Regions from separate parts of the Agrobacterium sp. GW821-FHT14E08 genome, predicted to be linked through region 4. Evidence: predicted binding sites of a transcription regulator. Region 4 holds the regulator's gene; each other region holds the start of a gene.
What was found. The regulator PhoB, encoded in region 4, activates phosphate uptake and scavenging genes when phosphate is short. The targets are predictions, from matches to a motif close to TGTCATNNANCTGTCAT.
Positions count from the first base shown of each region.

Region 1: a site for PhoB is predicted at 1,121-1,137, ahead of AC1ROR_RS05620 (LTA synthase family protein). Genes of this name have one in related genera too.
Region 2: a site for PhoB is predicted at 2,369-2,385, ahead of AC1ROR_RS06565 (ceramide glucosyltransferase). Genes of this name have one in related genera too.
Region 3: a site for PhoB is predicted at 1,588-1,604, ahead of AC1ROR_RS12240 (DUF1045 domain-containing protein). Genes of this name have one in related genera too.

Region 1 is NZ_JBXAPJ010000001.1:1,138,055-1,141,631, forward strand. Features, by position in the region: gene AC1ROR_RS05615 (NAD+ synthase) at 1-973, opposite strand, end outside; gene AC1ROR_RS05620 (LTA synthase family protein) at 1,196-3,136, shown strand; gene AC1ROR_RS05625 (DUF1003 domain-containing protein) at 3,252-3,577, shown strand, end outside.
Region 2 is NZ_JBXAPJ010000001.1:1,328,106-1,331,682, reverse strand. Features, by position in the region: gene AC1ROR_RS06585 (hypothetical protein) at 1-182, shown strand, start outside; tRNA gene AC1ROR_RS06580 (tRNA-Arg) at 314-390, opposite strand; gene AC1ROR_RS06575 (ETC complex I subunit) at 439-744, opposite strand; tRNA gene AC1ROR_RS06570 (tRNA-Pro) at 1,011-1,087, shown strand; gene AC1ROR_RS06565 (ceramide glucosyltransferase) at 1,141-2,283, opposite strand; gene AC1ROR_RS06560 (DUF982 domain-containing protein) at 2,501-2,770, opposite strand; gene AC1ROR_RS06555 (BON domain-containing protein) at 2,984-3,232, shown strand; gene AC1ROR_RS06550 (DUF192 domain-containing protein) at 3,292-3,577, opposite strand, start outside.
Region 3 is NZ_JBXAPJ010000002.1:716,696-720,272, forward strand. Features, by position in the region: gene phnE (phosphonate ABC transporter, permease protein PhnE) at 1-70, shown strand, start outside; gene phnE (phosphonate ABC transporter, permease protein PhnE) at 70-1,419, shown strand; gene AC1ROR_RS12240 (DUF1045 domain-containing protein) at 1,697-2,395, shown strand; gene AC1ROR_RS12245 (alpha-D-ribose 1-methylphosphonate 5-triphosphate diphosphatase) at 2,392-3,528, shown strand; gene phnN (phosphonate metabolism protein/1,5-bisphosphokinase (PRPP-forming) PhnN) at 3,525-3,577, shown strand, end outside.
Region 4 is NZ_JBXAPJ010000002.1:468,586-472,162, forward strand. Features, by position in the region: gene AC1ROR_RS10995 (aspartate aminotransferase family protein) at 1-321, opposite strand, end outside; gene AC1ROR_RS11000 (GcrA family cell cycle regulator) at 752-1,285, shown strand; gene phoB (phosphate regulon transcriptional regulator PhoB) at 1,671-2,354, opposite strand; gene phoU (phosphate signaling complex protein PhoU) at 2,386-3,111, opposite strand; gene pstB (phosphate ABC transporter ATP-binding protein PstB) at 3,208-3,577, opposite strand, start outside.

The sequences.
Region 1 (3,577 bases), on a different contig from region 4:
TGATGCAGCGCACCCGCTCCTCGCCCAGCGCATCGACGGCAAGGGCGGCGCAGATCGCCGAATCGATGCCGCCGGAAAGGCCGAGAACCACGCTCTTGAAACCGTTCTTGTTGACGTAGTCGCGGAAGCCCAGCATGCAGGCGCGGTAATCGGCCTCCTCGCCTTCGGGAATTTTCGAGAAGGGTCCGCTTTCGCAGCGCCATCCCTCTTCCGTACGTTTCCAGTCGGTGACGGCAAGCGTCGCCTCGAACTGGCTCATCTGGAAGGCGAGTGTCTTGTCGGCATTAAAGCCGAAGCTTGCGCCGTCGAACACCAGCTCATCCTGTCCGCCCAGCTGGTTGGCGAAGACGAGAGGCAGGCCGCTTTCGATAACCTGCCGCAGAGCCACCTGGTGGCGCACGTCGAGCTTGCCGCGATAATAGGGCGAACCATTCGGCACCAGCAGGATTTCCGCCCCGCTTTCGGCCAGCGTTTCGCAGACACCCATCTCGTTCCAGATTTCCTCGCAGATCGGAATGCCGATCCTGACCCCACGGAAATTATAGGGACCGGAGATCGACCCTTCGGCGAAAACGCGTTTTTCGTCGAACTCGCCATAATTCGGCAGGTCTATCTTGTCGCGCAGCGCGATGATCTTGCCGCCATCCAGAAGCGCCACGGAATTGTGCCGGCCCGTCTCGCCCTGGCGCGGAAAACCGATGACGATGCCCGGCCCGCCATCGACGGTTTCCGCCGCCAGCTCTTCCACGGCCTTCAGGCATGCTTTCAGGAAAGCCGGTTTCAGCACCAGATCTTCCGGCGGGTAGCCGGATATGAACAGCTCGGTCAAAAGCAGGAGATCGGCGCCCTGCGTCGCCGCATCGGCCCTTGCCTCGCGCGCCCTGGCGAGATTGCCCGCCACGTCGCCAACGGTGGGATTGAACTGCCCGACGGCAATCCGGAGATGGTTCTGGATATCGTGTCTGTCGCTCATGGCTTTTCAATACCCCGCCCGTGCCCGCTCCGCAACGCGGCAATTGCATGGCGACGCCCGTTACGCATGGCAGGCGCCCGTTCACGCTAAGGTTATCGCCGCACCCGCCAGGTTGCGCAAAGTTCATGTCGCGTTCATCGCGCTTATGTGACAGTTACATGACACTTTTGCGACACCCGATTCACCTCCCCGGATCGGTCGTGCCGCCTGCAATACCGGAGTATGAGTTTGAGAGATTCGGCGCCAAAAACAACGGCTTCCGAAAAGGCTTTTGTCGTCTTTTCGCCTGCATGGACAAGGAGCCTTTCGAAGCTTTCGGGCACGGCCTATACGCTTGCCAACCTGACGGTCGCATCCATCGTGCTGGTCGTGGCGCTGGAGTGGATCGCCCGCGGTTCGCTCCATGATGTCGGTGCGTTCCTGACCTCGTCCGCCCGCCCGGGCATGACCACCATTGCCGCCGTTCTGCTTTTGCTGGTGGCGCTGGATTCCATTCTTGGCCGTCGTTATCTGTCGCTCATTGCGGTTACGCCGCTTTGCGTGCTGACGGGACTGATTTCCGCACAGAAACAGACCTATCTCTCCGATCCGCTTTATCCTTCCGACCTGCTGTTTGGCCGGCAGATTCTCGAGCTGCTGCCCACCATGCTGAAGGCCCAGCCGTTGACGGCGGTATTGGTCGGGCTTGGCCTTTTCGCCACGGTTGCGGCGCTGGCCGCCCTCTGGCTTCTGGCGCGGCGTTATTCTCCGGGCCTGAACTGGCGTGAACGCGCCGCAGGTCTTGCATTGGCGCTGCCGCTTTTGGCCAGCCTCGCCTCGCTGATGGACTATTCGCATTACTCCTGGGTACGCGATCGCCTCAACATCATTCCCATGATGTGGGACCAGCAGGAAAATTACCGCCACAACGGCTTCCTGATGGCTTTTGCCTTCAACATTCCGATGGCGAATGTGTCCGCCCCGCAGGGTTACGGTGAAAACAGCATTGCCGACCTGACGGCGCAGCCCGCCGCCTTTGCCGCCAACAAGGGCGATTACCCCGATGTCATCATGCTGATGAGCGAATCGCTCTGGGATCCGACCCGGCTTGAAAACGTGAAGCTCTCGGCCGATCCGATGCCGACCATTCGCGCCAAACAGTCCGGCAATGTCTTTTCCCCCGAGTTCGGTGGCATGACGGCGAATGTGGAATTCGAGGCGCTGACCGGCTTTTCCAACGCTTTCCTGCCCTATGGCAGCATTCCCTACCAGCAATATATCCGCCGCCCGGTGCCCTCGCTTGCCAGCTTCTTTCGTGGCGAGGGTTATTCGGCCATCGCCATGCATCCGTTTCAGGAATGGTTCTGGAACCGCAAGCAGGTCTATCAGAATTTCGGCTTCGAGGAATTCCGTTCCGAAGAGACGCTGCCGGCCATGGAAAAACGCGGCAACTTTGCCTCTGACGACGCGCTGATGGACGAGATCATGGCGACGGCCGAGCAGGCCCGCAACCCGCTCTTCCTCTTCGCCGTCACCCTGCAGGGACACGGCCCCTACGAGGCGGGCCGTTATGCCGCCGATACCGTCGGCGTGGAAGGCGATCTTTCTCCTTCGGCATCGCAGGCGCTCGCGACCTATTCGCAAGGGGTGGTGGAGGCCGACGAGGCCCTTCTGAAACTGATGCGCTGGGCCAAGAAGCGCGACCGTGAAACCATCATCGTCCTCTTCGGCGATCACCTGCCGCCGCTCGGCCAGACCTTCGTGGAAAGCGGCTACATGCCCGGCATGGTGGCCAGCCGCCGCGCGCCGCTGGAGGTGATGAAGAAGGAACATGAGACACCGCTCGTCGTCTGGTCCTCGAAGAAGGGCGTGCGCAAGAATATCGGCACCATCAGCCCGGCGCTTCTGCCCTATCACGTGCTGAAGACTGCGGGCTTCTCCGATCCCTTCTATACCGGCACGCTGGGCGAAGTGCAGCAGGCCTTTTCCGTCATCGACCGGCATATGCTGGTGGCGACCGACGGCAAGGCCCTGCCCGACTGGTCGATCGCGCCCAATTCCATTCCTGACGTGGTGCGCGACTACCGCCTGCTGCAATTCGACATGATGTTCGGCCAGCAATATGGCCGCGAGCGCTTCTTCCCCGGTTTTAACTGGGTGAATGAGGGCACGCCCGCCGTCTGACGGTTTTCGGCACGGGACGCGTGAACCGCATGGTGGTGGAAATCGTTTGAATTTCACCACCATGCGGGTTTATCTCGATGCAGCCCGCACCGCACCATTGCAACGGAGAAACGCCGTGACTGATATCTCCGACTATATCGTTTCGCATTTCAAACGCTCCTCGCGCGAGATCGGCGAGGTGGAGCGCCGCATTCTGGAACTGTCGCACCAGAAAAAGCTGGTTTCGAGCGACATCAATGCGGAATTTTCGGCCGGCGCAAGTATCGGTGACAGGCTGGCCGACAATATCGCCAAGGTCGGCGGCTCCTGGGGGTTCATCCTCAGTTTCTGCTTATTCCTGGTATTCTGGGCGGTCATCAACACCATCGTGCTGGCAACGCGGGCTTTCGACCCCTACCCCTTCATCTTCCTCAACCTGCTGCTCTCCATGCTGGCGGCCAT
Region 2 (3,577 bases), on a different contig from region 4:
CGCTATTTCTGATAACTGTCTTTGGGTTCGTCTTGCCCCTATTTTACGGAACAAGTCTATTGCTGCAGGGGATGGGTTTCGAAGGTGAGCTGAAAACGATCTCTGACTTTATTGGCTTCATCTCCGCCGCATTGGGACTGGCTGTGGCAGCCGCGCCAAATCTGTTAGCGAAGCGTAGCTGATCCTCACCCTTGCGATAGTTGCCGGCCCCCTCATGACGGGCTGATTTCAAGCCGAATGAGTCAGAGCGTGCCAGGCGCGGAATTTCTGAGTCCTTGAGATAATCCGGACGTATCTGGCGTTGCAGAAAAGATGGCGACCCCTGCAGGACTCGAACCTGCGACCTACTGCTTAGAAGGCAGTTGCTCTATCCAGTTGAGCTAAGGGGCCGTCATGCCGGGCAATCGATGCTCCGGTAAAAACTTTGATCGTGCTGTTTCAGTGCGTCCAGGGCTGGGTACGGTTGAAACGGAAATTGTCGGTGTAGGAAACCACCTTGCGTGTCGCTTCCTTCGGCTGAATGACGCGGTATTCGATGCCCTTGCGCTGTGCATAGGCTTCGGCCTGCTCCTGCGTTTCGAATGTCAGCTTGACCTGCTGCTTCATGTCGGAACTGGAGGTGTAGCCCATGATCGGATCGATCTTGCGCGGAACCTCGGCGTCGAATTCCAGAACCCAGACATTGGTCTTCGCCTTGCCGGATTGCATGGCGGTTTTTGCAGGGCGGTAAATCTTCGCAGACATGTCGAAACTGCTCCGGTTGGGCGGTGGGGCGTAGCACCCCGGATTACTATTCACGTACCTGAATAGAATAACCAAATCGTGTCAGGAACGCTGAATTTGAAATGGACCGACTTCATGTGAGAGTCAAGACGATTATCCCGCGCTTTCCTTTCGCGCGCTTGCCACGGCGGCACCAGGTTTTGCCGATGGGGATAATGGCTGAACAAAGATGAATTTCCCTGTTGCGGAGTTTGGGTGAACCGTGTATTCCCCAGCCATCGCCTCGGCGGAGTGTAGCGCAGTCTGGTAGCGCATCTGGTTTGGGACCAGAGGGTCGGGAGTTCGAATCTCTCCACTCCGACCATTTTAAAGCAAGACATGAACTTGCTGGCGTAACTTCTTCAAACAAGCTTCTGTTCAGTCTGCTGATGGCCCGGCAAGGGTACTTTCGGCCGTGCCGATCGTCATGACATTGCCGCGCCAGGCCACCGCACTGCCGACCCAGCTGCGCACCCAGACAAATGGCATGATCACATCCCGCGCGATCATCGCCGGCAGGGTATGGAGAGATATCGGCCATCCATTGAGGGCAGTCAGCACCAGTTCCGGGCCGTATATGAGTGTAAGGACGGCAAGAATGGTGAGCGTGAGGTCGGCATCCGCCGCGATGGCGGCTGCGAGCGCGAAGAGAAGCGGGGGAAGCGCGCCGGTGAGGATTTCCGGAGCGAAATATTGCGGGAAGGTCACGCGTCGCAGCCGCGCCCAGCGGGTCTGGCGCGACCAGATCTCGCCGGCATGACGCTGGCCGAGTGGCTGCTCGAAGGGGGCCGAGACCAGGTGCACCTTGCGGCCGGCATTTCTGACCAGCTTGGTCGAGGCGGCGTCCTCGGCAATTTCGGCGGCGAGCGCGCGAATGCCGCCATGTTCCTCCAGAAACGGTTTGTTCCACAACATCGATTTGCCCTGCGCAAAACCCATGCCGATCGCTTCTGCCGCATATTGCCAGCGTCCCTGTGAGCCGTTGAGGAAGGCGCATTCCACATGCGCCCAGAAACCTGCCGGCCGGGAGCCGAGCGGCGGCGAGCAGACGAGCCCACTGTCCCGCCGCCAGGCCGACATCATGGTCGCAATATAGGATTTCGGCATCAGCACGTTCGAATCGGCCAGAATGACCCATTCGTGGCGGGCGGCGCGCCAGCCCTTGACGCAATTGTTCAGTTTCGGATTGGCGCTGATGCGGTCGTCGCCGATCAGCAATTGTGCGGACACTGTGGGGGAGGCGGCGCTTGCCTTTCGCACTTCCTCGATCACGGGATCGAATTCGTCGGCGACGCAGAACAGCAGTTCATAGTCCGGCCAGTCGAGCTCGAAAGCCCGGGCGAGTGTCAATGGTGTGAAGTTTTCAACGCCGCGCAGCGGGACCACCAGCGAGACCGGCGGTCTCTGTCGCACGAGCTCGTTTTCAACGTCCCGTCTTGTCAGGCGCCAGCCGGCGAGAACAATGCCGAGAAGATTGAAGGCGAGGAGCAGAATTGCGCAAAGGGCAAAAACAGTTTCCATGCTGGCCAGTCCCACTCCCAAGCTTTCGGCGGTCTGTCCGCCAACCGATTCCATGGAATTCGTTCCTGCCGATTATAACGTTTGAGTGACAGTTACATGTCATCATGGACAGGCGGGCAGGGTGCGGGTGCAGGAAACGGCACCGTAACACAGGTCCGGCGGCAAAAGAAAAGCCCTCCGTCGAGAAGGGCCCAGTCATCATCAGTGCCAATGAACTTTAGTGGATGTTCAGGATATGCGCGTGACTGCTTGCGACGAGAAACGATTCCCGCGCCTTTTCGATGTCGCATCTGCCGGCGATAGCATCGAGGCAGTTCCTGCGCGCTTCCTCATATTCCGGGCCGTGTTCCTCGGGCCAGCGGTACATCAGCATGTCCAGCGCCACCAAGGGGCTGTAGATCTCCACGGCGACGCAGAGCGGCAGATGGATCGCCACCGGCTTCATCCACGAGGCGTGGTGACACGGCTCCGTTCTGTTTATCAGCATGTCATTCTCCTCCCTGTTTCATGTGCCTTGAAGGCCGTTTTCTCTCCCATGCGCGAAATGCCCGCCTCACGAAATGGTTCCCGATCACCTAAAATGTGATCGGTCAGGGGGTTCCAATTTTCCAAGATGAATGGAAGATGAACGAAATGATGAACCGGAGATGAACAAAACCGCTATTGGCGCGTTGTAAAGTCCATAAGAAGGAGAACGCAGATGTTCAATTTGTCAGGTATTCAGGAAAGCTTCTTCGGTGACCGCATGGCTGGCGTATGCCAGGCGATCACTTCGGCGCTGGCCTTTGAAACGGGACTTGAGAAGTCGCGGATTTCCGCAATCGTCGAAAATGACGTGATCTATCTGGAAGGCACGGCTGATTCGGTCGAGGCGATCGATATCGCCATCAATCTTGCCGCCTCCATCTCCAATTGCCGGATTTTGAGCCATATCGAGCCGGTTTATTAATATCCTGCAAGCCGGGCGAGGTGTCGTCCGGCTTTTTCAGATGTATTAACGCGGCGACATCATTTCCGGTTGCCGATCTGGGCACTGCGGACCATGTCCCCCGGCTTGATGCCATAACGCCTGGCAGTGCCGCCATTCAGTTCAAGCACGAATTTTATCGCCCCGCGGGAGCTGATGATCGCTTCCGAGTGGGGGACGGCGTTTTCGTGGATATGGGTGATGCGCCCGTCCCGTGCGATGAACAGCATATCGAGCGGAATGAGGGTGTTCCTCATCCACATGGCCACGTCCCGCTCATTGCCAAAGTCGAACAGCATGCCGTTTTCAAGCGGCATGGATTTGCGG
Region 3 (3,577 bases), 250 kb from region 4:
ATTTTCCGGCTGGCTGCGCCGCAGGCTGATTGGTCATCAATCCTTTGAATTCGGACGGGGAGCGGCCTGATGTCGTCCAGCTTCATTCTCAACACCGCTGACCGCGAGAGGCTGACAGCCGCACATCCCGCAGTGTTCAATCGCGGTTTCATGCAGCGATACGGTCTGCTCGCCGGCATTGTCGCCGTCGTTGTTTATCTCATCGCCTGTTTTTTCTTTTTCAATGTCGGGCCGACCTTCGCGCAGGGTCGTTGGGATCGCGCCTCCAGCTATATTCAGGACTGGTATTCCTGGCGAGCACAGCCGCGTCTGCGTTTCGAAGATGGCAAGGTGGATGCACAATGGTCGAGCCGCGGGCAATATCCCGCCGATGCAAAGATCGACTGGCTGCAGCCACTGCCGGATGGCGGCTATAGCGTGATCTATGCGGGCACGGAAAATCGCCTCGATGTCACCCCGACCCGGGTGGACGTCTATGTCGACGGCAAGAACTATCCCGTCATCATCAATGGTGAGGCGGCCCGTGCGCCTGAAGGTCTGCCGCAGGAAATCCAGCAGGACGGCAACAAGGTTCTGGTGCATTACGGTTTTGCCGGTCAGGCGGAAATCCGCACCAGCCAGGTCTATGTGCAGCGGCGTTTTCTCGGATGGGCGAATTTCCTGTTCGATACCAAGTCGGAATTCTGGGGCAAGGGTTACCGCGAACTGGCTGCCCTGGCATTGTGGGGAGAGAGGCTCGATCCGGAGCGCTCCAATATCGGCCATATGGCCGACGATTTCCTTGACAATAGCGTCTGGCAGCACGCCGATATCTTCTCCAAGCTGATGCAGACACTGGTCATGGCCTTTGTGGGCACGCTATTCGGTACGCTCGTTGCCCTGCCGCTCGCCTTCATCGCTGCGCGCAATATCACCGCCAACAAGGCAGCGAATTGGGGCATGAAGCGCCTGTTCGACTTCCTGCGTTCGATCGACATGCTGATCTGGGCCCTGTTCTTCACCCGCAGCTTCGGCCCGGGACCGATCCCCGGCATCGCCGCGATCTTTTTCACCGATACGGGTGCGCTCGGCAAGGTCTATGCCGAGGCGCTGGAAAATGTGGATGACAAGCAGCGCGAGGGCGTCAAGTCGGTCGGTGCATCGCCGATTGCCGTCAATCGTTTCGGCGTGCTTCCACAGGTCCTGCCAGTCTTCATTTCCCAATCGCTCTATTTCTGGGAAAGCAATACCCGCTCAGCCACGATCATCGGCGCAGTCGGCGCCGGCGGTATCGGCCTGAAACTCCTGGAAGCGATGGGCACCAATGCCGACTGGGACAAGGTCGCCTATATGGTCCTGCTCATCCTGTTCGTTGTTTTCCTGTTCGACCATATTTCGAACTCCCTGCGCTCGCGCCTGATCGGGAAGACACAGCACTAGTCGCATCACCGAAGCGGGATTTTACGCGAAAGCCACACGGCTTTCGCCCTCCCGCTTTCGCTCGGCACAGAAGCAAATTTTCTTGCCGTGCAAACGCCTTCACATGGTGGCGCATCTTCAAGGTATTCTGGAGCCTGACTGCTTTTCGAATGCAGTTTTTTCCAGCTGCATCATCATTCTGTCACGGAAAGCGATTACCTCGCACTCCTGACCTTGCGGGAAGCGGGCGAGTCACGCCAAATAGCTTTTCATCCTTGGTTTTCCATGACACTGAAGAGTGCTTACCGTGCGCTACGCCATCTATTTTTCTCCGGCTAAAGATCATCCGCTAACCGAAGCAGCATCGCGCTGGCTTGGGCGGGATGCGTTTTCCGGCACTCTGCATGACGACCACGATAGCTATGCGGAAATGACGGAAGAGCCCCGCCGTTACGGTTTCCACGCCACGCTGAAGGCTCCTTTTGAGCTTGCTGAAAAATACAGCGAGGCAGACCTCATCACCGCTCTGGAAGACTTTGCCACCAGCCAGTCTGCTTTCGATGTTCCGCGCATTGTCGTCGGTGCACTCGGACCGTTTTTCGCGCTGGTCCCTGATCGCATCCATCAGCCCTTGCAGGATTTTGCCGCGGAGATCGTTGACCATTTCGACCGGTTTCGCGCGCCCCTGTCCGAGACCGACATTGCCCGGCGGCGGCCACAAATGCTGACGGAAAGCCAGCGGCAGAACCTGTCGCTCTGGGGTTATCCGCATGTCATGGATGACTTCCGTTTTCACATGACTTTGACCGGCCGTATCGATGAGGGCGATCAGCCCGCCATGCATGAGATTCTCACGGCGAAATTCGCCGAATTTACAGATCAGCCCCTCCACATTTCCGGCCTCGCTTTGTTCATAGAAGAAACGCGTGGCGCGCCCTTTACCGTTCATCGCTGGCACCCGCTTGGCCAGCAGCCAAAGAAAGATGCGACCCCATGACCGAGCACGCCCTTTCCAACGCCCGTATCGTTCTGGAAGACGATATTATTCTGGGTTCCGTTCTGATCCGTGACGGCAAAATTGCCGATATCAGCGAAGGCGCCTCCAAAACCGGAGAGGATCTCGAAGGCGACTTCCTCATCCCCGGTCTGGTGGAGCTGCACACCGACCATCTGGAACAACATTATTCGCCACGCCCCGGCGTGCTTTGGGACAAGATCGCTGCCATCCAGGCTCATGATGCACAGGTGGCGTCGTCCGGCATCACCACGGTGTTCGACTGCCTGCGGCTTGGCTCCGACGAGGATGGCGGCTTCAAGAAGGGCGAAATGCGGGAAATGGCCGACGCCATCGAGGCTGCGGCCGATCAGAACCGCCTGCGGGCAGACCACATGCTGCACCTGCGCTGCGAAGTCGCCTCCGCCGATGTGCTGGAACATTTCGAAGATTTCGAAACCGATCCACGCGTGCGGCTGATTTCGATGATGGATCATTCCCCGGGACAGCGCCAGTTCCAGTCGATGGATCAGTACATCTTCTATTATCAGAAAAAGCGCGGACTGAGCGACGAGGCCTTCGCCGAATTTGTCAGACGGCGGCAGGAAGCATCGGCGGAATTTTCCGCCAAGCACCGCGACTATCTCGCCGCCCGTTGCGCGGCGCGCGGCATAACCGTTGCAAGCCACGACGACGCAACCGAAGCCCATGTGGGCGAAGCGATTGGACACGGCGTGAAACTGGCAGAATTCCCCACCAGCGTCGAGGCGGCAAAAGCTTCGCACAGTGCCGGCATGAGCGTGCTGATGGGTGCGCCGAACATCGTCCGTGGCAAGTCCCATTCCGGCAACATCGCTGCACGCGATCTCGCCGAGCTCGGCGTGCTGGATGTTCTCTCTTCCGACTATGTGCCGTTCAGCCTGCTTTACGCGCCGTTCCTGCTCGCCGACCAGGTGGAAGCCATCACCCTGCCGGAAGCGCTCCGCATGGTCACCGCTACACCGGCACGAACGGTGGGCCTGCATGACCGCGGCCGCATAGCATCGGGATTGCGGGCCGATCTCGTCAGGGTTCACCGCGAAGATGGTGTTCCCGTTGCCCGTTCCGTCTGGCGTCAGGGCAAACGTGTCGCATGACCGGTGAGGAACAGGATAATCGGCGGGCCGGCGCAACGCCCGGAACCAT
Region 4 (3,577 bases):
GATTGCACATTCCAGTGCTTCCGCGCCGGAATTGGTGAAGAACACCTTGTCTGCGAAAGTCGCTTCCGTCAGGCGCCTGGCGAGTTTTTCCTGTCCCGGCACTTCATAGAGGTTCGAGACGTGCCAGACCTTCTCGGCCTGCGTCTTGATCGCATCCACAAGGTGCGGATGGGCATGGCCCAGCGAGTTGACGGCGACACCGGCCGCAAAATCGAGATATCGTTCGCCGCTTTCCGTGAACAGCCAGACGCCCTCACCGCGCTCAAAGCGCAGGGGGGCTCTGGAAAACGTATCAAACAATGGCGCGGCGGCTTCGGCCATGGCTGTATCACTCCTTGCGCAGATGCGCTGTCAACGGTTGTCAATAGGCTTCAAGGGTTATCCCTCGCCTGAAAATCAAAAATGCCGCCTCGCGGCGGCAGGGGCACTATTGTCACTTCGTTTGCCGATGTCAACAAAAGTCCGCGTTTCCCGGGCTTCTCAAGCCCTAGTAGGTGGCGGCCGGCGAGCCCCAAGGTGTTGCCTTTCAGACTCAACTCGCCAGCAAGTTGGGGAAAACCGGAAAATCGATTCCAGATGATTCCCCCGACTCTTGCCACGGAGTCTGCGTGGCACTAGGTTAATCGCTAATTACTAGACTGCATTGCGGCGGAACTAGTCACCAAAAATCCGGCGGAAACCACGCTTGCGGCACGCCCGCGAGACGGAGAAGGATTCTGCCGAAAATACACGCGACAAGCGGAGAAGCGGCATGAACTGGACAGACGAGCGAGTCGAAAAACTCAAGAAATTGTGGTCCGAGGGGCTTAGCGCCAGCCAGATTGCAGCGCAGCTGGGCGGTGTCAGCCGCAATGCCGTAATCGGCAAGGTCCATCGTCTCAACCTGCCGGGACGCGTCAAGGCTGGCGGTCCGGTCACTTCGGCGCGTTCCGCGCCCAAGCGCACCGCTGCACCTGCCCCGCGCACGACGACTTTCGCAGGCCGCGTCAACGCAGCCCCGGCGCGGGTTCTCACCCGTTCGAACGCGGCAACGGCGCTGCATGAGGAGATTGACATCGAGACCGCACAGGTTCTCGATTACGTTCCTTCCAAAAACGTTGTCACGCCGATTTCCCGTCGCCTGACGCTGACGGAACTGACCGAGCGCACCTGCAAGTGGCCGGTTGGCGATCCGCTGAAGGACGACTTCCATTTCTGCGGTTGTGAAGCGCTGGAATCCTCGCCCTATTGCAAGTTCCATGCGAAGCTCGCCTATCAGCCGGTAAGCGAGCGCCGCAAGGCTTGAGTGTTGCGGCACGTTATCAGCACTCAAAAACTACGGGCCTTCGGGCCCGTTTTTTTATGGCAAAACCCAAGGTGGTTCCGACTTGGAGCACGTTTTGTTCAAGAAGCGTTGCCAATCCTTGCTCTTGCGCGCTCTGCGAACTTACAGCTGCAACGCGCCCTTGCTGCAAATGCTCTGAATTCGTCCGCGGCATGCCGCGTCCTTTTTCATGCATGTCAGGTTTCACCACTTAATCCGGACTTCAACGGACCATCTGCCGCCCTTCTAAAAAGGACGAGGGCGCCCTGTTTGCGGAAAGTTCAAAATCGAAAGGCCCGACACCATTCCGGTTTCGGGCCTTCTGATTTCTGCGTAATCCGAATGAAACTACAGGTTTCAGTTCCGCTCAGGCTTCCATCGAATATCCGGCACCACGCACGGTGCGGATGACATCCTGCATATGGGAGAAATTCAGGGCCTTGCGCAGGCGTCCGACATGCACGTCGACGGTGCGCTCATCGACATAGATATCGTGACCCCAGACGCCATCCAGCAATTGTGAACGGGAGAAGACCCTGCCCGGCGATGTCATCAAAAACTCAAGCAGGCGGAATTCCGTCGGGCCGAGGCGCACTTCGCGGCTTTTGCGGTGAACGCGATGAGTCTCGCGATCCAGTTCGATATCACCACATTTCAGCACCGACGAGAGAACCTCGGGACGGGCCCGGCGCAGCATGGCCTTGACGCGGGCCATGAGTTCCGGGGTCGAGAACGGCTTGACGACATAGTCATCGGCGCCGGTGGCAAGACCACGAACCCGCTCGCTTTCCTCACCGCGCGCCGTCAGCATGATGATGGGCAGGCGCTCGGTTTCCGGCCGCATTCTCAAACGACGGCAGAGTTCGATACCGGATACGCCGGGCAGCATCCAGTCCAGGATGAGAAGATCCGGAATACGCTCCTGCAGCCTGATTTCCGCCTCATCGCCACGGGGTATCGTGTCGACGTCGTATCCCTCAGCCTCGAGATTGTAACGAAGCAGGACGCTCAGCGCTTCCTCGTCTTCCACAACTGCAATCTTGGGCACCATATACTGAACTCCGCAAGCTTCTGCCTGTCTGTTACTCGGTCACCGAACCGAGAGTGTTGGAACTGTCGTCCTTCGGACGTTCGCCCTCCGGCTGGCTGCCGGTGGTCATGTAGTAGATCGTTTCAGCGATATTCGTGGCATGGTCGCCGATACGCTCGATGTTCTTGGCGCAGAACAGGAGATGCGTGCAGGTGGTGATGTTGCGCGGATCTTCCATCATGTAGGTCAGAAGCTCACGGAAGAGCGACGTGTACATGGCGTCGATTTCCTCATCGCGCTCGCGAATGGCATTGGCCTTCTCGGCGGAACGCGTGGAATAGACGTCGAGGACTTCCTTGAGCTGCACCAGCGCCAGTTCCGATAGATGCTCGATACCGCGCGCGAGCTTGCGCGGCACGCCGGTTCCGGCAACCGCGATGACGCGCTTGGCCGTGTTCTTGCCGAGATCGCCGACGCGTTCGAGATCTGCGGCGATACGCAGGGTGCCGATGATCTCGCGAAGGTCTGCCGCCATCGGCTGACGCCTGGCGATGGTGACGATGGCTTTGTCGCCGATTTCGCGTTCGGCGTGGTCGAGAATTGTATCGTCGGAAATGACCTTCTGCGCGAGTGCGGCATCGGAATTGACAAGCGCGCGCACGGCATCGCCGCACATCTGCTCGGCAAGACCGCCCATTTCGGCGATACGGCGCGTCAGAAACTTCAATTCGTCGTCATAGGCCGACAGGATATGCGAATGGGTCGTTGTCTGTGTCACGGTCTAGTCCTCCGGCTTGGCCTGCATGCGCGGACCCGGAAGCGGGCACGGCAGAGGCACCAGTCTTGTTCGGTTTCGATAAAGCGCCGGCCGGGATCAGCCGAAACGGCCCATGATGTAATCCTGCGTGCGCTGGTCATCCGGATTGGTGAACATCTTGTCCGTTTCGTTTTCCTCAACAAGATGACCAAGATGGAACATGGCCGTGCGCTGGGAAACACGCGCCGCCTGCTGCATGGAGTGGGTGACGATGACGATCGTGTAATTGGTGCGCAACTCGTGGATCAGCTCCTCAACCTTCGCTGTCGCGATCGGATCGAGCGCCGAGCAAGGTTCATCCATCAGGATGACTTCCGGGCTGACGGCAACCGCGCGGGCAATGCACAGACGCTGCTGCTGACCGCCGGAAAGACCCGTGCCGGATTCGTGAAGACGATCCTTCACCTCATTCCACAGGCCGGCCTTC